2 regions of the Campylobacter sp. MG1 genome follow, and region 1 is predicted to be linked to the other one. Evidence: riboswitches for the same ligand, from Rfam matches in the RefSeq annotation. Region 1 holds a riboswitch; the other holds the start of a gene.
What was found. A riboswitch is a leader RNA that binds a small molecule or an ion and turns the genes downstream of it on or off. The one in region 1 is predicted to bind thiamine pyrophosphate.
Positions count from the first base shown of each region.

Region 1 (12,564 bases):
CTATACTTAATCAAAACATAGATGGTGATAACGGAGAAAAAGAATTATTTGTTAAATGTTCTACATTAACAGGTGGTCTTAAAAATATTAAAAATTTAAGAGCTGAATGTTCTAGAATAGTAGGTGGATTTAAAGTAGATAAATTAAATGCAAAACACACTACATTCATACTTGGTGGAACAAGTGCGACATATAATGGTGCTATTCAATCAACCGTTAGCACAAGTGGTATGAATAATACTATAGGTTTAGTTGGTGTTATAAAGGATAATGCTTTTGATAAATCATTATTAGATAAGAATTTATTACTTGCTAAATTAGTAGTAGGTGATGGCGATGCTAAAAAAGATAGCTTTATTAATTCTTTAGTAGCTTATAAAGGAATAAGTGCTATTATGCTACCTAAAGAATATTTAGTATCTAATGAAGAAAATGGAGTAATTACATATTCACTTGATAAGGATGCAAATAATACAAAAGCAAGTGAAAATGATATTGATGTAAAAGATAATATAGAGCTTAAAAAAGAAGTTTCTGATTTAGGTAATGCTAGTATAAATAAAATTTCATCAAATGTAATGTTTGTTAATGATAATGCTATTAATTCAGCTAGAAATTTAGTTAATCATATTTATTATTCTCAGGTGCTAGATTACAATAATCTTAATAAGCGTTTGGGTGATTTAAGAAATAATGAAAATTCAATAGGTTTTTGGAGTAGAGCATATACAGCTAAAGCAACAGCTAATAATTCTGGTATAAAGGCTAATGCATTTATTTTTGGTGCTGATAAAAAAACTGATTTTAATGGGTTAGATTTATATACTGGAGTTCTTGCAGAAATTGGGCATAGTTATATGAGTAATATTGATTCTAGCCTTAATCAATATGGTTTTGGTGTTTATGCAAGCTTTTTATCTAATGATGGTTTGTTTGTGGATACTACAGCTAAGATTCATCATTATAAAAACAAATTTAAAGATGAGGTATTAGGTGAATTAAATGATAGTGGAACTGGATTTATTATAAGTGCGGAAATTGGTAAAAGATTTGGGACTGATTATTATTTAGAGCCTAGTTTTGAGCTAATTGGTCATTATGTTCCAGCTACAAATTTATCAAATGACAATGTTTTCATAAAATCAGATTCTAAATTTATGATAGCTAGTAAATTTGCTTTATTTGCAGGAGCTAAAATTAATGATAATATAAGTATTAGAACAGGATTTGGTGGTGTGTTTGATTTAAGAAAATCAAGTATATTTAGTGTAGCTGATGATTGCTTTAAAGTTGATAATATTGCTAATAATGGAAGAGATAAAAGATATTTTGTTAATATAGGAACCAATTTAGAATTTGGTAAAAATATTAGAGCTAATATAGAATTTGAAAAATCAATAGGAAGTAAATTAGGAATTGATTATCAATTAAATGCAAATATTAGATATTCTTTCTAAAAAATGGCTAGTTTAACTAGCCATTAAGATAATTTAAAATTTCATCCTTTGTTTTTATATTTTGTATTAATTTTTTATCTTTTAATAAGTATATTTTATCGCTTAAATTTAAGGCTTCATCAATATCATGTGTGATTATTAGAGTGCTTAGTTTATATTTTTTTTGTATAGTTTTAAACCACTTATGTATTTGAATTTTTGTAATTGTATCAAGTGCATTAAACGGTTCATCTAGTAGATAAATACTTGCCTTAATTACCATTGTTCTAATAAAAGCTATTCTTTGTTTCATCCCACCGCTTAGCTCTTTAGGGTATTTGTTTTTACAATCTAGCATATTAAATTCGGCTAAAATTTCATTAGCCCTTTTTAGTGCTTCTTGTTTGTTAAAATTGTTAATTATCATAGGCAACATTATATTTTCTTCTATATTTTTATGTTCTAATAATAAGTCTTTTTGTTGCATATATCCTATTTTTATAAGCTCATCATTTTCTTGGTTGATTATTATTGCATTATTGTTAGGTAAAATTCCAGCTATTAGGTTAAACATAGTTGTTTTGCCACATCCACTTTCTCCTAAAATACTTACTATTTCGCCTTTTTTTAATTCTAAATTTATATTTTTTAAAATTTCTTTATCTTTATATGAAAAATTAAGATTTTGAATAATTAATTTATTTAATATATTCATTGCTAAATCCTAAATTTAAAGGAATAGTATTTTGTAATATTTTAGTTTCATTTAACCATTCGTAAAACTTATTCCATCTATTAGCATCAAATTCTCCCCATTTAAAAGGATTACTTGCATATTGTTTTGATAAATAACTTTGAGATAATAGTATAAATTCTTTTTTTGCTTTTAATTCGGGTGCGTATTTTATTAAAATTTCAGCAGATTCCTTAGGATTATTAATAGCATAAATATAGCCTTTTTTTATAGCTTTTAATACTTTTTTTGCTTGTTCTTTATTATTTTTTAAATAATCATTATTAGCTATTATTATTGGCGAATAGTAATCAAGTTTTTCATCAAAATCTTTCATATAATAAAAATTTGTTTTAACACCCATTATATTTGCCAAAACAACATCCCAACCATAAAATACCCAGCAAAAGTCAAATAATTTATTTTGAAGACTTGATATTGAATTACTATCTACATTAGGGATAAAAACAATATCATTTGAATTTATATTATTTTTGCTTAAAATATGTTTTATCATAGCTATTTCAACTGGGTCATTCCAGCTACCATATTTTTTGTTTATCATATCTTTAGGCAAAACAATATTATTTTCTTTTAGTGATAATAAACCTGAGGTATTATGCTCTATTATTGCTGCAACTGCTGTTATATTTGCACCTTTTGAAAGCTTTGAAGCCATAGAGTCTTGATAATAAATTCCAAAAGGAGCCTTATTATTTATAATCAAATCACTTGTGCTATCTTCAGGCGATGATTTTATGTTTAGTTCTATATTTTCATCTTTAAAATAACCTTTTTCTATAGCTACAAAAAGTCCTGTATGATTAGTATTAGGAACCCAATCAAGTATAAAATCTACTTGTTCTAAATTATTTTCATTATTTTTAGAACAAGCAATAAATAATATTAAAACCAAAAACGATAAAATTTTTTTCATATTTACTCCCTCCATTTACATATTAATTTTTCAATAATTTTTGTGATTTTTATACTAATTAAGCTAAGTGTAGAAATTAAAACAATAATAGCAAACATATTATCATACATAAATAATTTTTTAGATTGAATCATATATACTCCAAGCCCTTCAAATCCACCAAGCCACTCACTAACAACAGCACTAATATAAGAGTAACTAACACTTACTCTAAGTCCTGAAAAAAAATAAGGAAGTGTGCAAGGAATTTTATAATGCCATAAAATTTGCCTATCATTTGCATTCATTGTTTTTAATAAAGTTATATAGTCTTTATCAATATTTTTTAATCCATCTAATACATTTATTAATATAGGAAATATTGTTGTTATAGTTATTAAAACTATTTTCGGTAACATATTATATCCTAGCCATAATACTAAAATTGGTGCTATAGCAATAGTCGGAATTGTTTGCAAGACAATGAAAAATGGATATATTATCTTATAAATTAATTCAAATTTATTCATTACAAAAGCTAAAATACAAGCGATTATTATTCCAAAAAATAATCCTAAAAATGTTTCAATTAAGGTAATTTTTGTATGAAAAATTAAATTACTATAGTTTTTTATAAACGCTAAGAATATTTCTTTAGGTGACGGAATTATATACTGAGGTAGTATATTAAAATCTTTAGTAATTTGCCATATTATTAAAAAACATAGCCAAAAAATTATACTAGAATATTTTTTCATTTTTTCCCTTCGCTGGAATTATCCAATCAGGTTCTAAGGGTAAGGGCTAAACCCACTCTCAGCAATTAAGCTCCCCTAAAAACTAATTATCATTTTATAATATAATGAATAATGTAAAGCAATTTTAAGGGTTTAAAATGAAAATATTAACAAACAATGTAACAGCAATTCACGAAATAAAAGGTTCTAAATTTTTAACTTATTTTGAACCGTTTAGTATAGATCAGAATGTAAGAATTAGGCAAGAGGAATTAAGAGAAATTCATTTTAAATGTGTTCATGTTGTATATGCTTCTAGGGTATTGAATGAATTTGGACAAATTGTTGAAAATCAAAGTGATGATGGTGAACCTAAAGGAAGTAGTGGCACACCAGCACTTAATGTTTTAAGAGGTGCTGATATTATTAATTGTGTTTGTTATATTGTTAGATATTTTGGTGGAACTTTACTTGGAGTAGGTGGACTTGTTAGAGCTTATTCTTTAAGTGTAAATTTGGGAATAAATGAAGCTATAAAAAATAATTATTTATCTATATATATAAAAAAAGATGATTATTTAGTAGAAATTGATTATGCAATGGTCAATAAATTTAGTTATATACTTGATAATCTTAATATATCTTATGATAAAGAGTTTTTGCATAATGTGTTTTTTACATTACATTTGAGCGAAGATGAATTAAAATTATTAGAATTTAAAATTAAAGATTTAAGAATTGAATTAGTAAAAATATAGAAATAATTTTTAAATAGTAATTTTTATTATTTACTATCTATTATCCTTTTAAAAATATTATTCTATTATAATTTTTAAAAGGAGATATAATGAAACAATTAACAACGGATTTTGGTAACCCAATAGGTTCAAATCAAAACTCACTTAGTGCAGGTGCAATGGGACCGCTTTTAATGCAAGATTATCAATTGATTGAAAAACTTGCTCATCAAAATAGAGAAAGAATTCCAGAGCGTGCAGTTCATGCAAAAGGAAGTGGAGCTTATGGAGAATTAAGAATAACACAAGATATTAGCAAATATACAAAAGCAAAAGTTTTTGCTAAGGGTGAAGTTACTCCACTTTTCTTACGCTTTTCAACAGTTGCAGGTGAAGCAGGTGCAGCTGATGCTGAAAGAGATGTTCGTGGTTTTGCAATTAAGTTTTATACAAAAGAAGGTATTTGGGATTTAGTAGGTAATAATACCCCTACATTTTTCTTAAGAGATGCTTATAAATTCCCTGATTTTATTCATACTCAAAAAAGAGACCCAAGAACTCATTTAAGAAGCAATAATGCTGCGTGGGATTTTTGGACTTTAACTCCTGAAGCACTACATCAAGTAACAATTCTTATGAGTGATAGAGGAATTCCTGCATCATATCGTCATATGAATGGATATGGTTCTCATACTTATTCGTTTATTAATGATAAAAATGAAAGATTTTGGGTTAAATTTCACTTTAAAACCAAACAAGGAATTAAGTGCTTAACAAATGAAGAAGCAGAAAAAATCATAGCAAAAGATAGAGAATCTCATCAAAGAGATTTATATGAGAATATTGAAAAAGGAAATTTCCCTGTTTGGAGTGTAAAAGTTCAAATCCTTGCAGAAAACGAAGTTGAAAAACTTGGATTTAATCCATTTGATTTAACAAAAGTATGGCCTCATAGCATTGTTCCATTAATTGAAGTTGGAGAAATGATATTAAATCGCAATCCACAAAATTACTTTAATGAAGTAGAGCAAGCTGCATTTAGCCCAAGTAATATTGTTCCAGGTATAAGCTTTAGCCCTGATAAAATGCTTCAAGCTAGAATTTTTAGCTATCCTGACGCACAAAGATACAGAATTGGTGCAAACTATCATCAATTACCTGTAAATAGAGCTAGAAATGAAGTTAGCACATATAATGTTGCAGGTGCTATGAATTTTGGTATAGGTGATAATTTAGCTAATGGTGCTTATTATGAGCCAAATACTTTAGATGGTGCAAGTGAAAATGCTAAATATCTTGAGCCTGATTTGGCAATAGGTAATAGTGCAGCTAGATATGCTCCGCTTGATAATGATTTTTATACACAACCAAGAAATCTATTTAATATCTTACCTGCTGATGAAAAAGAAAGACTATATAAAAATCTAGCAGCAAGTTTTGATGGTGTAAAAGATGAAATCATTGCAAAAGCTCTAGCACATTTTGAAAAAATTAGCCCTGAATATGCAAATGGCGTAAGAAAAGCTTTAGGAAAATAAAATGCAATTAAGTAGTGCCGAATTAGCAAGATACGATGAATTATGTAAAATGGCGTTGGATTTTGCAAGAAATAATGATTACAACACTCTCCTTAACATGATAAAGGCAGGATTTAATGTTGATTTTAAAGACCATCGTGGAAACACACTTTTAATGTTGGCTTGTTATAACGGCTCTTACGAATGCGCTCAAATGCTTATTAGCAATGGTGCAAGTGTTGATATGAAAAATGATAAAGGTCAAACTCCACTAGCTGGAGTTTGCTTTAAAGGTTATTTAAATATCGTAAAACTACTAGTAGAAAATGGAGCAAATATTGATGAAAACAATGGTTTAGGAATGACTCCTTATACATTTGCCTTAATGTTTGGAAGAACTGAAATTGCTGAATATTTAGCTTCGCAAAAATCTAGTATATTAAAAAAATTAACGTTAAAACTCTTAAAACTCTTCAAAAAAGTATAAAATTTAAAAGCAAATAATATTTTTTATAAATAATTAATATTATTTGCTATTTTATGATATATTTTTGCAAAAAATTTTAAAGGAGATAAAATGTTAAATTGTAACAATCTAAATTCTTTTGTATTATTAACTAAAGCCCATTGACCCTTACTCTTATTTTTTAATTTCCCAAATTTTTATTATTGTTTATTTTTTAGTTTTTTATTTTTAGCATTTTAGGCTTTATAGCTTTATTTTATTTGCTTGAAAATAAATTTGTTTTATTGTTTTTAAAGGAAAAATTATGAAAAAATTTATTATTTTATTAGCATTTGTAATGCAAATTTTCGCACAAGATTTGATTAAAGTTGGAATTGACCCAGCATATGCACCATTTGGATATATGAAAGATGGTAAAGCATATGGATTTGATATAGATTTAGTAAATGAAATGGCTAAAATATTGGATATTAAAGTGGAATTTGTTCCTATGGATTTTGATGGTTTAATAAGTAGTTTAAAACTTAAAAAAATTGATATGATAGCTTCAGGGCTTAGAAATACACCAGAAAGAGCTAAAAGTGTTGAGTTCAGTGATTTTTACTACATAAGTAGTAATTATTTTTTAAAACAATCTTCAAGAACTGATATTATTGAAATTAATGGACTTACTATAGGAGCACAATTAGGCTCAATTCAAGCTGATATATTAGCTAGATTTAAAGATGTAAAAATATTTTTAAATGCTGATACTTCAAATTTAATCTTAGCATTAGTTGGTGGCAAAATTGATTCTGTTTTAGTAGATAAAACTGTAGCCAAAGGATATTTAAGAAATTATAAAAATTTAGTTGTATTTAAGAAAACTGAAGAAAAAACTGATGGTCTAAGTTTTGCTTTTGCTAAAGGAAATACAAAGTTAAGAGATGAATTTAATAGGGCACTTAAAATTATAAAAGATAGTGGAATTTATGATAATTTAATAAAAAAATATGATATGGAGTAAGGAAAAATTATGAAAAAATTAATTATTTTACTAGCATTTGTAATGCAAATTTTCGCACAAGATTTAATTAAAGTTGGTATGTCGCCTGGTTTTGCTCCGTTTGGATATATAAAAGATGAAAAAATCGTTGGCTTTGATATAGATTTAGTAAATGAAATAGCTAAAGTGTTGGATATTAAAGTGGAATTTGTTCCTATGGATTTTGATGCTTTAATGGGTGCTGTTAAATTAGGCAAAATTGATGTGATAGCTTCAGGACTTAGCAATACTCCTGCAAGGGCAAAAAATGTTGAGTTTAGTGATATTTATTACACTGGTTCAAATTGTTTTTTAAGATTAAAATCAAGAACTGATATTAAAGATTTAAATAATTTAGTAGTAGGAGTGCAATTAGGTTCAATTCAAGCTGCAATGCTTAATGAAATTCCTTCGGCAAAACCATTTTTAAATTCTGAAATTTCAAATCTAATCCTAGCATTAGTAAATGGCAAAATAGATGCTGTTATAGTTGATAAATTAGTAGCTAGAGGATACTTAAATACCTATAAAGAAATTGAAATATTTAAAGATATACAAGAAAAAGGTGGCACTAGCTTTGCATTTGCTAAAGGTAATATTAAATTAAGAGATAAATTTAATGAAGGTTTGAGAATTCTAAAAGAAAATGGTATTTATAACAAATTATTAAATAAATATAATATGTAATATAAATTTTTAAGTTTTTATTAATTTTATATATTTTTTTATAAAATTAACAAAATGTATTTTTATAAAATTGTTAATTATCTTATAAATATCCTTTTATATATTATTATTTTTGATAAATTAATATAAATAAAAAAATTTTATAAATAATATTTTTTATTATCTAAATAATATTATAATTTACTTGCAAATTATATAAAAAGGAGTAAGTAATGAAAAAAATTATGTTATCTTTAAGTTTATTAGTAGGTTTAAATGCTGCTAGTTTAATTGATGAAGCAAAAGAAGCAGGTTTGGTTGCTATACCTAGCGATAAAGCCAAATTAGAAGAATTAATTAAACAATATGCACCTGATTATGTAGAATATCCTACCACTAAAGAAAGAGTTGAACTTGGTAAAAAACTATATTTTGACCCAAGAATTTCAAAAAGTGGAATTATATCTTGTAATACCTGTCATAATTTAGGTTTAGGTGGAACTGATGGGGTTCCAGCAAGTACAGGACACAAATGGTCTCCTAATCCACATCATCTAAACTCTCCAACGGTTTATAATTCTGTATTTAATTCTTCACAATTTTGGGATGGTCGTTCAGGTCATTTACAAGACCAAGCAAAAGGGCCTATTCAATCATCAGTAGAAATGGCAGCTATACCAAGTGAAGTTGTGAGTAAAATTACTTCAATTCCAGAATATGTTAATGATTTTAAAAAAGCTTATGGAGATAAAAAAATTGATTTTGATTTAATTGCTACAAGTATTGGTATTTTTGAAAGAACCTTAATAACTCCATCAAGATTTGATGAATTTTTAAATGGTAATGAAAAAGCTTTAAGTAAAGAAGAAAAACAAGGATTAAAACTATTTATAGATAAAGGTTGCACTGCTTGTCATACAGGTATTAATCTTGGTGGGACACTACAAGCATTTGAAGTAGCTAATAAATATAAATATGCAAATATAGGTGATTTTAAAGGAGATAGCGATGGTTTAATTAAAGCTCCTACATTAAGAAACATTGAATTAACCGCACCTTATTATCATAATGGTGCTATTTGGGAATTAGATGAAGCTGTTAAATTAATGGGAAAAATCCAATTAGGAATAGAAATAAATGATGAAGAATCACAATTAATAATTACATTCTTAAAATCACTAACAGGTAAAATGCCTGATATTACATATCCTAGCTTACCTGCTTCAACTTCTAAAACAATCAAACCTGATTTAGAATATTAAAACATTCCCCTTATTTTAGGGGAATTATATATGTTTTAATTAATGATGTTATCTCATTTTCATGTGGAAAGCGATTGTTATCACAACCTATTAAGTCGTTTTTTGAGTATAAAATTTTATCATTTATACTGACTATAAAGTCGCCTTTTTTGCCTATTAAAAATTCTACACTTATATTTTGAAAATTTTCCATTAGTTCATCTGCAATCCTTGCAGCTTGTGGTCTATAATTTCAAACATTACAATAAATAATTTGTGCTTTCATATTGTATTCCTTAATTTGTTTTTCTTAAATTTAGAATATTTTTATTAATGATTAAATATATTTAATTTTTTGTAGTATTATTTAGTAAATGATAAAAAATATTATATAGTAAAGGTTTATATGAATTGTTTAGAATTATTAAAAGCTAAAAATTTAAAAGCTACACCACAAAGAATGAGTATTCTAAAAGCTCTTTCAAAGCATGAGCATCCAAATATTGATGAGCTTTATGAACAAATTAAGGAAGAATATCCTGCTATATCTCTTGCTACAGTTTATAAAAATTTAGGAACTATGATAGATGAAGGTTTAGTAATAGAGTTAGCATTGCCAAATTCAAAATCAAAATATGATATTTATGAATATGAGCATATACATTTAGTTTGTAATAAATGTAATAGTGTTTATGATTTAGATTATGATAAAGCATATATTAATGATTATCAAAAAAAATTACAAAATAATATTTCATTTAAAATTAGTAATATCAAAATGACTGTTTTTTTAGAAGAGTGTTCAAATTGCAAATAATTTGATGTAAAATTATAACAAAAAGGAGGTTTAAAGTGGCTAGATTGATACACTTTCTTTCTTTTAATGAATATATTAATTTAGACTATAAAAAGGTTGAAGAGAATTTTTATGTTTATGATAATTATTTGTATAAAATTGATGTAATTAATAATGAAATAAATTTTTTAAAAGCTGAAAAATTAGTTGATTTATCTTATAAACAAGAGCATTTTAAATTTAATGATTTTGATCATAAAACTTTAAAATTTAAAAGAAGTATGTTAGATGATAATATAATTGATAAATTTAAAAATTTTTATATTATTACAAAATATAGCGATGAAATAAATTTAAGTAAGTTAGAATTACTAGAATACGAAAGACTAAAAATAACTTTGCTATATGGTTTAAAATCAAAAGAATATGGTATAAGTATAGGTCTTGCTTTAAGGATTTATTTGTTATTTTTAATGAATCAATCTAAAATTTATGAAATATCGGAGTTAATTAATATATTTTCTAATATTTTTAATGATGATATTGCTAAAAATATTATTGATAAAAACAATATTTTAGATTTAATGAGTTTAATTTTGGATAATTATGGTTTTTATGTAAATTGTAATGCTAATGATAGCTTTAATAAAATTTATATAAAAACATTAAGATTATATACTATTAAAGTTAGAAGATATAATGAAAAATTAGATAAATTATTAATATTATTAGATTTTTTATCTTTTTTTAAAATTCATAAAAAATTAGATTTAAAAGAAAAATTATTAAAAAGTAAGAATATTAAAAAAATAGCAAGAAAAATTAGTAAAATTGCAAAAAAATATTATTAGGTTGGGTATGCAAAAACAAGAAAAAATAGTGCAAATGTTTAATGAAATTGCACCTAGTTACGATAAAGCAAATAAAATTTTAAGTTTTGGGATAGACTCCCAGTGGCGTAAATTTTCAGTAGATAAAATAAAAGAATATTTAAATTTTAATAATGAGTTAAAAGTAGTTGATGTAGCTTGTGGCACAGGTGATATGTGTTATTTATTAAAAGAAATTTCTAATGCTAAGGTAATTGGTGTAGATCCTAGCGTAGGTATGTTAGATATAGCAAAAAAACGTTTTAATGATGTTGAATTTAAAGTTGGCTATGCGAATAAATTACCGTTTGAGGATTGTAGTATTGATTTAATAACTATTAGCTATGGTTTTAGAAATGTAGTTGAAAAAGATGAAGCTTTAAAAGAATTTTATCGTGTTTTAAAACCTAATGCTAATTTATTAATTTTAGAATTTTTTAGAAGAGAAAATAATGGTTTTATAGCTAAATGTCGTGATTTTTATCTTAAAAAAATACTACCTATTATAGGTGGAATTTTAAGTAAAAATAAAGCAGCATATGAATATTTACCAAATTCTATTGATGAATTTTATTCAAATGATGAATTTAAACATAAACTTAATGAAAAAAGTTTTAAATTAGAATTTTTTAAGAGTTTTTCATATGGTGTTTGCTCGTTGTTTATAGCAAGAAAGGTTTAAAATGTTATTAGATATCCAAGAAAATTTAAAACCATTATCAGTTAGTGAGATAAATAATTTAGCAAAAAATGTTTTAGAAAATAATTTTTCAAATATATTTGTTATGGGTGAAATTAGCAAAATAACTATCCATAGTTCAGGACATTGGTATTTTACGATTAAAGATGATAATGCTTGTATAGATTGCGTTATGTTTTCTAGTTTTAATAAATTATGTAATACACCTAGCGTTGGTAATAGAGTGCTATTGATGGGAAAATTAACCATTTATCAAAATTCAGGTAGATACCAATTAAATGTAACAAATTTAGAAATTTCTGATAAATTAGGTATGTTACAGGCTAAATTTAATGAATTATATAAAAAATTAAATGATGAAGGTGTATTTAATAAGAACAAAATTTTACCTAAATGTATTAAAAGTTTAGCAATTATAACAGCAAACAATTCAGCTGCTATGAATGATATTTTAAGAGTATATCACAATAAAAAATCTTATTTAATTAAGTTGAAATTCTATGATAGTTTAATGCAAGGAGAAAATGCAGCCAAATCTATTATAAATATATTAGATAATATTAGTAGTAATGATTACGATTTAATATTGATTGCTAGAGGTGGTGGTAGTAAAGAGGATTTATTTTGTTTTAATGATGAAAAATTAGTAAGAAAGATTGCTGATTATAATATACCTATTATAACTGGATTAGGTCATGAAGTAGATGTTCATTTAAGTGATTTAGC
Region 1 is NZ_JANYME010000003.1:192,149-204,712, reverse strand. It holds gene NY022_RS04015 (autotransporter outer membrane beta-barrel domain-containing protein) at 1-1,457, shown strand, start outside; gene NY022_RS04010 (ATP-binding cassette domain-containing protein) at 1,474-2,151, opposite strand; gene NY022_RS04005 (ABC transporter substrate-binding protein) at 2,135-3,106, opposite strand; gene NY022_RS04000 (ABC transporter permease) at 3,109-3,843, opposite strand; TPP riboswitch at 3,831-3,930, opposite strand; gene NY022_RS03995 (YigZ family protein) at 3,981-4,580, shown strand; gene NY022_RS03990 (catalase) at 4,670-6,097, shown strand; gene NY022_RS03985 (ankyrin repeat domain-containing protein) at 6,099-6,563, shown strand; gene NY022_RS03980 (ABC transporter substrate-binding protein) at 6,847-7,548, shown strand; gene NY022_RS03975 (transporter substrate-binding domain-containing protein) at 7,558-8,253, shown strand; gene NY022_RS03970 (cytochrome-c peroxidase) at 8,466-9,494, shown strand; partial or broken gene NY022_RS03965 (Rdx family protein) at 9,505-9,714, opposite strand; gene NY022_RS03960 (Fur family transcriptional regulator) at 9,880-10,290, shown strand; gene NY022_RS03955 (hypothetical protein) at 10,326-11,120, shown strand; gene ubiE (bifunctional demethylmenaquinone methyltransferase/2-methoxy-6-polyprenyl-1,4-benzoquinol methylase UbiE) at 11,128-11,820, shown strand; gene xseA (exodeoxyribonuclease VII large subunit) at 11,822-12,564, shown strand, end outside.

Region 2 (12,564 bases), 150 kb from region 1:
CAGCACTAGCACTTACTAGTGCTAGAGAATTGGGTAAATTTTACAATGTTGAAATAATAGCGCTTAGTTTTTTTGCAATGGGAGTAATTTTACCAACTTTATCAATGTTTTGCGCTAATTTTTTAAGTGCTGAAAATTTAAATAAATATGATTATCTTTTTTCACATTTTGTAGTGCCTAGTGGATTTTTTACTTGGTTTTTAATAATAGCTATAGGAGCTTTATCGTGTTTTTATCAAATGCAAGTTACAAAGGCTTATAAAGCAACGAAAAAAGCTGGAGTTGTAGCAGGTGTAAGTTATCTTGATGTTGTTTTTACGCTTTTTTTAGGATTGTTTTTGGGTGATGATTTACCAAGTTTTGTAGTTTTAACAGGTATAATCTGCGTTTTAATAGGTGGTATAGGAATAAGTTTAAGTAAGGATAATAAAAAATGAGAAAAATTATATTATTTGCAGGACCTTGCGTTATAGAAAGTCCTGAAATTGTTACAGAAGTTGCAAAAAGATTGGAAAAAATTGCAAAACATCCACAAATTGATTTTTATTTTAAATCAAGTTTTGATAAAGCAAATCGCACAAGTTTAGATAGTTTTAGAGGACCTGGACTTGAAAAAGGTTTGCAGATTTTAGCTGATATAAAATCTAAATTTGGATATAAAATAATTACAGATATTCACGAGAGTTATCAAGCTGAAATTGCAGCTCAAGTTGTTGATACTCTTCAAATTCCAGCTTTTTTATGCAGACAAACTGATTTATTAGTTGCAGCCGCTAAGACTAAAGCTATTATAAATATTAAAAAAGGTCAATTTTTAAATCCAAGTGATATGAAATATAGCGTAGCAAAAGTAGCACAGACTAGAGGGTATGATTATAAAACTAATGATGAAAGTTTTTTTGCTTGCTCTGATATTGGAGAATTATCATTTAAAGATTTAAAAGATGAAGATTTTTCAAAAGCTCATCAAATGGCAAGAGAAGCCGGTGTTTTAGCGGTTGAGCGTGGAACTAGTCTTGGATATGGGAATTTAGTTGTTGATATGAGATCTCTTAAAATTATGAGAAATTTCGCACCTGTTATATTTGATGCTACACATAGCGTTCAAATGCCTGGAGCAGCAGGTGGTAAGAGTGGTGGAGATAGTTCTTTTGTATTGCCTTTAGCAAGAGCTGCTGCTGGAGTTGGTGTTGATGGATTTTTCTTTGAAACACATTTTAATCCGTGTGAAGCTTTATGCGATGGACCTAATATGGTAGCTACTAGCAAATTAGAAGAGAAAATTAATTTATTATTGAAAATATTAAATAAGGAATAAGTATGAATATTATTGAAGGACAATTAAAATTAAATGGTAATGAGAAATTTGCCATAATAAACGCTAGATTTAATAGTTTTATAACTGATAAATTAGTTGAAGGTGCTAAAGATGCTTTTGTTCGTTTTGGTGGAAATGAAAAGAATTTAGATTTAATTTTAGTTCCTGGTGCTTTTGAATTACCTTATGCTTTAAAACAAGCAGTGAAGAAAAATTATGATGGAATAGTGGTTTTAGGTGCTGTTATTCGTGGAGATACCCCACATTTTGATTATGTATCAGCAGAATGCACTAAGGGTGTTGCAGCTATAACTTTAGCAAATGATACTCCAATTAGTTTTGGTGTTCTTACAACAAACACTACAGAGCAAGCTATGGATAGAGCAGGAATTAAAAGTGGCAATAAAGGTTATGAAGCTATGGTAACTACTATTGAAATGCTAAATTTACAAAGAGTTCAAAATGGCAACTAGACATCAAGCTAGAAAAACGGTTGTAAGTTTATTGTATTCATTTGATTATGTTCAAAATAGTGAGCATGTAAATGATTATTTAGAAGAGCATAAAATAAGAAATGCTATTCGTGAATGGGCTTTAGAATTATTTAACGGCGTTCAAGCAAATCTATTAAAAATAGATGAGTGTTTAAAAGGTATTTTAGAAAGCAATGAAGTTAGTAATTTAGGTGGTATGGAAAAAGCTATTTTAAGACTTGGTGTTTATGAATTGCTTTTTACAAAAACAGATAAAGCTGTTGTTATAAATGAAGCTATTGAACTAGCTAAAGAATATGCAAGTGATAATGCACCTAAGCTTATTAATGGTGTATTAGATAAAGTTAGAAATTAGTCAAGTTAAACTTGACTAAAATTTGTTAAGGATTTTTATGAATATTTATGTTATAAATTTAAAAACTTCCGTAGATAGATTTGAAAAAATGAATAAAGAGATAGAAAAATTACCACAAAATATGAAAGATAAATTCATATTTTTTAATGCCATTGATGGTCGGGGGGGGTAATAACGAGTTTGTAAAATTTAAAAAATACTACGAAAACTCTTTATTTACTTATATTTTAGGTAGAGCATTAACTGATTGTGAAAGAGCATGCTTTGCATCACATTTTTTGTTATGGCAAAAATGTATAGAAGAAAATGAGCCTATTATTGTATTAGAAGATGATTTAAAATTCAGTGATGAATTTAATGAAAATACATTAAATTTAATTTTAAATTCAAAATATGATTATGTAAGATTATATAAATTATTTGATAAAAAAATATATAAAATTAATAATAATTTTTATAAAACATATAAAAAATTAAGTGGAGCCCAAGCATATTTATTAAAACCTAATGCTGCTAAGAAATTTATAAAATATGCTAGATATTGGGTTTATCCTGTAGATGATTATATGGATACTTTCGGTTTACACGGTGTTTTAACTATACTTTATCAGCCATTATTAGTGAGTGAAAATTATAGCGAAAGTACGATTTTACATAAGGATTATAATGTTCTTGTAGTTAAAAAAATCACAAGAGAAATTTTTAAATCTTTAATTTTTATCCGTACTTTATTTTTTAGATTATTTTATAAATATTAATCTTTTAAATTTAAAATCACAATTTTTAGGGGAGCGAAAGCTGAGAGTAGGCGTAATAGTCTTGACCCTTTGAACCTGTTTGGGTAATGCCAGCGTAGGGAGATGCAAAATTTTCTAATCCTTTCTTAGCATTCCCATAAATTGATTTTATGGAGAGTTGTATGGGTAATTTTTTCTTGTGGCTTGGAGCTAGTATTTCGCTAGCTGAAATTGAAGCCGGTAGTTTATTTTCAGGTCTTATTTTAAGTGATTCTTTATTTGCTATATTTTTTGGACATTTTTTAGGTGGAATTTTATTTTTTGCTATGATGTATATTAGCACTAAACTAAAATGCAATGCTATGGGTAGTCTTAAATATTTTTACTCACAAAATGGCAAAATATTCTTTTCATTTTGCAATTTTCTAGCTTTAATTTGCTGGAGTGCAGTTATGATTATGAGTGCAGCAATACTACTAAATGGACTATATCCAAATACAAATTTTAACTTAGTAGCAATTTTATTATCATCACTTTTAATAATATGGCTATTCTTAAAACAAAATTTATTAATGTTAATAAATAATTTTATAGTTTGCATACTTTTTTTGATAGTAATTTATATTTTTTATAACTTAATTAATCTTAATTTAAACCAAATAGAAGTTAATAAAATAAACTTGATAAATGCTATTGAACTAAGTATTGCTATGCCAATTTCTTGGCTTGCATTAGTTGGTGATTATACAAAATATTTTAAAAATCCAATAAAAGATAGTTTAGTAGCTTCAGTCGCGTATTTTCTAGGAAGTTCACTTATGTATATAATTGGATATTTAACTATGAAATACTATAACGACCTTTCTAGTTTTTTAATCACTTTAAAATTATCAATGTTAATAATATTTTTGATTATTTTTTCAACAATAACAACAACATATTTAGACATTTTTTCAGCTAATGAAAGTATTAAAAATATAAATAATAAATTTGGTAATAAAATTACAATTTTATTAATAATATTTATTGCTTTATTAATAGCTATTTTTATACCTTTTTCTTTATATGAAAATTTTTTATATACATTAAGTTCAGTATTTTTACCTATGGCATCGGTTATGGTATGTGTATATTGTTTTAAACTAAAAAATTCAGCTAAATTAAATTTTTTAATTTGGTTTATTGGATTTTTAATTTATCAAATACTGATTTATTTTGATTTTTTAGCATCAATTTTAACTTTTTTAATCATTTTAATTTTAACCTTAGGAGGAGAATATGTATCAAAACATTATGCAAAAAACAAGAAATCATAAAACTTTAGTAGAAAGTATTACAAATTATGTAACGATAAATGACTCAGCTAACGCTATTTTAGCTGTTGGTGGCTCACCTATTATGGGAGATTTTTATGAAGAAGTTGGCGAAATTGTTACAATTAGTAATGCGGTTTTGCTAAATATCGGGCAGTTAAACGACAATCTAATAAAAGCCCATAAAAACGCAGCCTTAAAGGCAAATGAATTAAATATTCCTATTGTTTTTGACCCCGTTGCAGCAGGAGTTAGTAATGCAAGAAATAATTTATGTAAATATTTAATACAAAATATAAAGTTTTGTGTAATTAAAGGCAATGCAAGCGAGATAAATTATCTAGTAAATAAGACATTAAATACAAGTGGCTGTGATAGTAGTGATGAAATAAATCAAAATGATTTAGAAAAATACATTGATTTTGCTAAAAAACATAAAACTATTTTGGTAATCACAGGTAAAAATGATTTTATCATCAATGAAACAAATGTTTTTATGCTAAGCAATGGTTCGGCAATGCAGACAAAAATCACAGGTGCAGGTTGTATGCTAGGCAATATCTTAGCCGTTTTTGTAGGGGCAAATGATGATAAATTAAATGCCGTAATCACAGGCATAAGTGCATTTAACATAAGTGCTGAAATAGCCGAAACTAAAGCAAATGGCACTATGTCGTTTAAAATGCACTTAATTGATGAGTTAAGCAAAATTGATGGAATTACCATAAAAGAAAGGATAAAAATTGAAAAACTTAGATGAAATTTTAAGATTTTATGCAATTAGTGATGATATATACACTAAAGAAGATGAATTATTAGATATTTGTGAGATTTTATTTGCAAATCATGTAACTTGCTTTCAAGTAAGAAATAAAGCGAATAATTATAGCCTTAATACACTTTTAAAATTAAAAAATCTTTGTGAAATAAAAAAAGTAGCTTTAATAATAAACGATGATTTAGACCTTGCAATTAAGCTAAATGCTGATGGTATTCATCTAGGACAAAGCGATATAAACAAAAATCTAAAAATACCAAAAAATATGTTTTTAGGAATAAGTGCAAGTAATTATGAAGAAGCGTTAAAAGGCTTAAAATTAGGAGCGAATTATCTAGGCATTGGAGCAATTTATGAGAGCAATACTAAAAAAGATGCAAAAATGCTAAGCAAAAATGACCTAATAAAAATAGTGCAAGAAATAAACATGCCTAAAGTTGCAATAGGAGGATTAAATTATCAAAATATAGACAATTTAAAAGAATTTAAAATAAAAAATATAGCTTGTATAAGTGCGATTTATGAAAATCAAAATTATAAAGCAAATTGCGAAAAATTATGGAAAAAGATTTCTCTTTTATAATTGACCTTGATGGCGTAATCATTGATAGCGTTGGCTTTTGGCAAGAATTAGCTAATGGATATAATTTAGATGATTTAAGTTTTTATGATGGGCTTAAAAAAATTGATGAATTAAACAAAACTAAATTAAGTAAAAAAATCATTAAAACTTGCATTGATTTTTATAGCAAAGAAGCTAATTTATGTATAGGTGTAAATGAGTTTTTAGCAAAATTTAGAGCTTATAAAAAGTGTATTTATACAGCTAGTCCATTTGCAAAACTTGTTTTAAAAAGATTTGATATTTTAGATGAATTTGTTTTCATTCAAGATGAAAGAAAATATTTAAAAACTACTCAAATAGCTTTAAAAACTTGTATGAATAAGCTAAATACTAATAAATTTATTTTAATTGATGATAGCTTTAAAATAATTGATTTAGCTAATAAAAACGACATTTTTAGCGTTGGAATCAATTGCGAAAATGCAACAATAAATATTAAAAACATAGGAGAATTAAATGAAAAAGATATTAAGTATAGCTGGAAGTGACCCATCTGGTGGGGCTGGGTTGCAAGCTGATATAAAGACAATTCAAGCTCATAAAATGTATGCAATGAGTGTAATTACAGCTCTAACTGCTCAAAATACTAGCGGAGTTTTTGGCGTTTTAAGGGTTGATGCAGATTTTATAAAAGCTCAAATAAAAGCTTGTTTTGATGAATGTGAAATAGATTTTATAAAAATCGGAATGCTTTATGATGAAGAAATTATAAATTGTGTTAAAAATACTCTAAATGGATATAGTAAAATCGTATTAGATCCAGTAATGGTATCTACAAGTGGTGCAAGATTGCTTGATGAAAGGGCGATTAATGCTATAAAAGATTTTGCAAAAAATGTTTATTTGATTACTCCAAATTTATATGAAGCTGAAGTTTTATTGGGCGAAAAAATCACAAATGAAAAAGATGCAATAAATGCAGCAAAAAGTCTAGAAAAAACTCTAAATTGTAAGGTTTTGTTAAAAGGTGGACACTTAAAAGCAAGTGATTTTTTAAGCGAAAATGGTGAAATTACGATTTTTAAAGGCGAAAAAATAAAAAATATTGTAACTCACGGCACGGGTTGCACTCTAAGCTCTGCAATTGCTTGTAATTTAGCTTTAAACGAAGATATTAAAACAGCTTGTAAAAATGCAAAAGATTATGTAAGTAATGCTTTAAAAAATAGTTTTAGTTTTAATTCTAGCGTTAAATTATTAAATCATAATTTTATTTAAATTTAATTATTATTTATAATTAGGGATTATTTTTTAAAATAAGTAATCCTTAATAAAAGATATAGATATTTTTTAAAAATATTTATTTTTTATTTTCATCTTGTATTATTTAATAATTTTTCCCATTAATATTGTGTCATAGGTTATTTTAGCGTCATTAATATTATAATGCTTAATTAGGTAGTTTATTTTAACTTTTGAAAATATTCTATTGTAAGTTCTTAGTTTTTGGTTTTGGTCTATTATGAATTCTTTTACCAATTTCATTATACTTAGATTATAATATATATCATAAGAATTTTTAAAAATAGTACTAAAAATACGCATACAAAAATCTTTACCATCTTCTATTTTTAACAATAAATTTATGGTTTTTGTAATAGTAAGTTTTTAAAATACTTTTTTATTACTAATTTGTTTTCCTTATATTTGAATTTTATTTTCAAATTAATTTAAATAATATTTTATAATAACAAGTAATCATAAATTTAATTATAATATTTTCGGAGGTTTTTTATGTCAAAATTAATAGCGTTTTATTCTAGAGCAGGGGAAAATTATTTTAGTGGTTCTTTAATAAATATTGAAATCGGAAATACCGAAAAAGTAGCAAAAATTATTGCAAGCATTATTTGTGCTGATTTATTTAAGATTGAACAAGAAAATCCTTATTCTAACAATTATAATGTTTGCATAGATGAGGCAAAAAAAGATTTGTATTTAAATGTTAGACCTAAAATACTTAATATTCCTAGCGATATTTTAAAATATGATGAAATTTATTTAGGTTATCCTAATTATTTTGGGACTATGCCTATGGCTATTTATGCTTTTCTTGAAAAATTTGATTTTAAGGGTAAAAAGATTTATCCTTTTTGCACCCATGAAGGAAGTGGTATGTCTAATACAGAAAAAGATATTGCAAAAACAGCAAATGGTGTAAAGGTTGAAAAAGGTTTGGCTATACATGGTAGTTTTGTAGATAAATCAGAATGTATTATTAAAAATTGGTGTAAAAAGGAAATTTATGAATAAAAGTGTAATTTTATGGACTGGTGCAGGTCAAATTGGCACTGCTATTGCTAGAAGAATTGGATATGGTAAAAAAATTATTGTGGGTGATAAAAATATCAATAATGCTAATAATACGGCAAAAATTATGAAAGAGGCAGGTTTTGATATAGAACCTATGGAGGTTGATATTTCTTGTAGAAAATCTATTTTAGAATTAATATCAAAGGGTCTTAGTTATGGCGAAATTTCTATGCTTATAAATTCTGCTGGGGTTTCGCCATCACAAGCTTCAATTGAAGTTATATTAAAGGTAGATTTATATGGTACTGCAGTTTTGCTTGAAGAAGTTGGAAAGGTAATTTCAAAAAATGGTGTAGGTGTTACTATTTCTAGTCAATCAGGGCATAGAATGAAACAATTAACACCTAAAGAAGATTTAGAACTTGCGTGTTCTCCTACTGAAGATTTACTTTCATTAGAAATTTTAAAACTTGAAAATATTAAAGATACTCTTCATGCGTATCAATTGGCAAAACGCTGTAATGAAAAAAGAGTTATGATGGAAGCTAATAAATGGGGTAGTAGGGGTGCTAGAATTAATTCTATTTCTCCAGGTATAATTGTTACCCCACTTGCTATTGATGAATTTAATGGGATAAGGGGTGATTTTTATAAAGAAATGTTTGCTAAATGTCCAGCTGGTAGAGCAGGAACTGCTGATGAGGTAGCTAACGTAGCTGAGCTTTTAATGAGTGAAAAGGGTGCATATATAACAGGTGCTGATTTTCTTATAGATGGTGGTGCAACTGCTAGTTATTTTTATGGTTCTTTAAGACCTAAGGATTATCATTAAAGTTAATATAGAAGATTAAGGATAATCCTTAATCTTTACTTCTTCTTATAAAAGTCGGTTCATCATAATTAATATTTTTGTAATCAAGTTTGTTTATACCACCACTAACTCTTTGTATATGAGCTTGTTTCATTTGACTTTCTTGTATTTCTTGTGCTCTTTTATCTTCTTCTATTTTCATCTCTTCTTCTCTAGTTTCATCAAAACCAGTTGCGATAATAGTAACTTCAACAGTATCAGGGTCTAAATCCATAGATAGTTTATGCCCACAAATAACTTTGCAATCTTCTTTTTCTTGGCTATTAATAGATGTCATAGTTTCAGCAAGCTGAAGGAAAGGAGCATTAACACCATACTTAAAGAATACAATTATACCTTTAGCTTGGCTTAAATTTGTATTGCAAGTATCAAGTAATGGTGTATCTATAGCATTTTCATAAGCCTCTATAATAGCGTTTTCTCCTGTAGCTTTACCCATACCCATTAAAGCTATCCCTCTATGTGTCATTATTGTTCTAACATCTGCAAAGTCAATATTTTGATCGCCCTCTTCAAGTAATACATTAATGATACCACTTACTGCATTTACTAATACTTCATCAACGAAGGCATATACTTGTTTAGCATTTAAATTTTTAGGAGCAATAGCAATTAGTTTATCATTTTGAATTTGTATTACACAATCGCTTTCTTTTTTTAGTTCAACTAATCCTTCTAATGCAACTTTTGTTCTAACTTTTTGTTCATATTTAAAAGGAATTGTAACGACTGAAACAACCAATATTCCTAAAGATTTAGCAATTCTTGCTATTACAGGTGCTGCACCAGTACCTGTTCCACCTCCTAGACCTGCTGCAATGAATAATAATTCTGTACCTATAAGGTGTTTTTTTATTTCTTCTTCTGCTTCTTCAGCTGAAATTCTACCAACTTCTGGAATCATTCCAGCACCACGTCCGTTGGTTTTTTTTATTCCTAATTGTATTTTTATTTCAGCCTTTGATTTATTAATATCTTGTAAGTCCGTATTTGCAATTAATAAATCTATGTTGGAAGCAAAATTACAAGTATTAATTATGTGGTTAATCATATTACCACCAGCACCACCTACACCTATTACTTTTATGTTGACACCACAATTCACAATATTCTCCGTTACTTCAAAATCTATATTATTATCCATTACTAAAATCTCCTCTCTAAGGTTTCACAAATATATTCCCAAGCTTTTTGAAAAAAATTTTTTTCTTTTATTTTATTTTTTTCAATTTTTATACCCTCTATTTTTATTTCCTTTTTTACGTTTTTATTATTTTCTTCTATATCATTTAATTTAATATCAATTTCAATATTATCTTCATTATTTAAATCGGTTTTTTTGATTGTATTTTCAATAGATTGATAATTATCTATTATATCAAAATCCTTTTTCTTTTGCTTAACAAGTAAAATTCCATTTGAATTCAGTTCATATTTTGTATGAAATCCACTAGCATACATACACAAGCCAAACAAACAAGTATATTCAGGTTGTGTATAATATTCACTTTCTCCTATGAAAAATTTATTTTTATTTATAAGAGTTCTTACTGCTTTATTATTAAACTTAGGAAATGCTTTTTCTGAGATATCACCAAATTTAGCACAACCACCAGTTAAAACAACACTTGAAACATATCTTTCATATTGACTATCGCTTATGCTAGCATAAATACATTCTAGCATTTCATCAACTCTTGAGTTTACACATTTAGCTATTGTATCAACCGATACAGTGTCTTTTGTCGTTGAACCAGTTTTATAATAATCTACCGCATTGTTTTCTCCATTTTTAAATGCATAAAATTGGAGCTTAATTTTATCAGCTGCTTCATTTGTGATAGTTAAAAATTTAGCTATATCATTTGTAATATGTGCAGAACCAAATGGAAAATGATTCATCCAAATTAATGAATTATAAGAATAAATAGCAATATCACATACTTGAGCTCCACAGTCAATTATAGCTACACCATTTTCTTTTTCATCCGAATTTAAGCAGTATAAAGAATTAGCATAAATTGATGATACCAAATCATATTTATTAATATCTGCTATTGATAATATTTGTTTTATGTTTTCATAATCGTTTTTATTCATAGTTATAATATTTGCTTCTAGTCTAAAACTAGATGCTCTCATATCTAATGGGTCTTCAATATTATCAGTATTATTCGCCTTAAATTTATAAGGTAAAACATGTATAGGTATTTGCTCTTTTGGTATTCCTGCAGAGATTTTAGAATTTTCTATAGCTCTTTCAATATCTTTTCTAGTAATTGTTGCACCGTCGGTATCTAATGTTAATTCTGAAAAACCTTTTAATGAATTTGTATAAGCCCCACTAATGGAAACTACTATTTTATCAATATTCACACTTAAACTTTTTGATACAACAGTTTTGTCATTATTTACACTAATACTTTCTTTAACACCTTTTACAGCTCTTCTTATAGAATTGCTGGCATCTTCTATACTTGTTATTTTACCTGATTTAATACCGTAGGTTGGAGTTTTAAAAATACTTAATAATTTAATTCCATCGCCATCAAATTTAACTATAGCAGTTTTTATAAAACTTGAACCTAAATCAATTGCTAAAATATTCAAAGTTCACTACCTTTATAATAATTTTTAATTTTATAAATTTTTTCTAATTCTATTAATAATTCATTCAGTATAACATTTGTTTTTAAAACACTTATCTCATCATTTAATGCTATTTTGTTCTCGTTTAACTCTTTTTCATTTTCTAATTTTTGTGAAATTATTTCATAAACTATTGCTTTATCATTTAGTAAAACAAAAGATTTTTTTTCATTATTAGAAAATACATTGTTTATGAAAGTATAAAATTCAGTATCAGACAATTTAGTTATATTCTTAGAATTTTTAGAGATGAAACCTATATTTTCTCCTGATATTTTATTGTTTTCTAATTCTTTTTTAGCTAGACTTTGTAATTTTTCTTTAAATAATTCATCTTCTAAATCCTCTTTTGCCATTATTTTTGCATCTTCATATTCTAAAATACTAGACTGATTAATTTTATCTAATCTTACTATATTATATTTGTTATTTTCTATAAAAGGTTTGCTAATTTGATTTTCAGATAGATAATTTAACTTTGTTGCAAATGATGAATTTAAATTTTGTGTTATTGTACTTGTAAATTTAATTTCGTTATTTTTTAATTCTTTATATTTTATTTTAGCTACTTTTTCAGTTTTTTCTAGTCCTAAATCATTTTTAACTTGTTCAATAACATCATTAAAGTCTTTTATTTTTCCGTCTTCATCTTTGTAATTATTTTTGTTATTCTCCCAGTATTCTTTTATTTCGGAATCATTTAAATTTACTTCTGGTTCTATAGTGTATACTGAAAAAGTCTTTGTTATTTCGCTTTTATAATTGTCTTTATGTTTATTCCAGTATTCTTTAATTTCATTCTCATTAGGAATTACTTTTTCAGTAGTTATAATCTTCATATTTATTTCATCTTGCATAAATAAACTAGCTGTTATTAAATTTAGTTCTTCACTATTATTTGGTATTTTTAGTAGATTAATTAATTTTTGAATTACAATATCGTTTTTTATACTTTCTTCAAATTCACTAGCCTTAAGATTAATATTTTTTAGAAACAAATTATATTTTTCTTTATCAAAAATTTTATTATTTTCATCCTTATGAAAATATTCATTATTCATAAGAGATTGTAATACTTCTTCATCACTTGCATATAGTCCTAAGTCGTAAGCGAAATTTAATAACAGTTTATTTCTTACAAGTGTTATTAAAGCTTGTTTGTCTAAACCTA
Region 2 is NZ_JANYME010000003.1:45,249-57,812, reverse strand. It holds gene NY022_RS03205 (DMT family transporter) at 1-437, shown strand, start outside; gene kdsA (3-deoxy-8-phosphooctulonate synthase) at 434-1,318, shown strand; gene ribH (6,7-dimethyl-8-ribityllumazine synthase) at 1,321-1,791, shown strand; gene nusB (transcription antitermination factor NusB) at 1,781-2,167, shown strand; gene NY022_RS03185 (glycosyltransferase family 25 protein) at 2,205-2,339, shown strand; gene NY022_RS03180 (glycosyltransferase family 25 protein) at 2,323-2,925, shown strand; TPP riboswitch at 2,943-3,043, shown strand; gene NY022_RS03175 (cytosine permease) at 3,087-4,220, shown strand; gene thiM (hydroxyethylthiazole kinase) at 4,183-4,977, shown strand; gene thiE (thiamine phosphate synthase) at 4,961-5,578, shown strand; gene NY022_RS03160 (hypothetical protein) at 5,554-6,108, shown strand; gene thiD (bifunctional hydroxymethylpyrimidine kinase/phosphomethylpyrimidine kinase) at 6,077-6,838, shown strand; gene NY022_RS03150 (hypothetical protein) at 6,944-7,198, opposite strand; gene NY022_RS03145 (flavodoxin) at 7,355-7,873, shown strand; gene NY022_RS03140 (SDR family oxidoreductase) at 7,866-8,705, shown strand; gene ftsZ (cell division protein FtsZ) at 8,734-9,888, opposite strand; gene ftsA (cell division protein FtsA) at 9,891-11,354, opposite strand; gene NY022_RS03125 (peptidylprolyl isomerase) at 11,351-12,564, opposite strand, start outside.
Region 2: another riboswitch for thiamine pyrophosphate. It lies ahead of NY022_RS03175 (cytosine permease); the one in region 1 lies ahead of NY022_RS04000 (ABC transporter permease).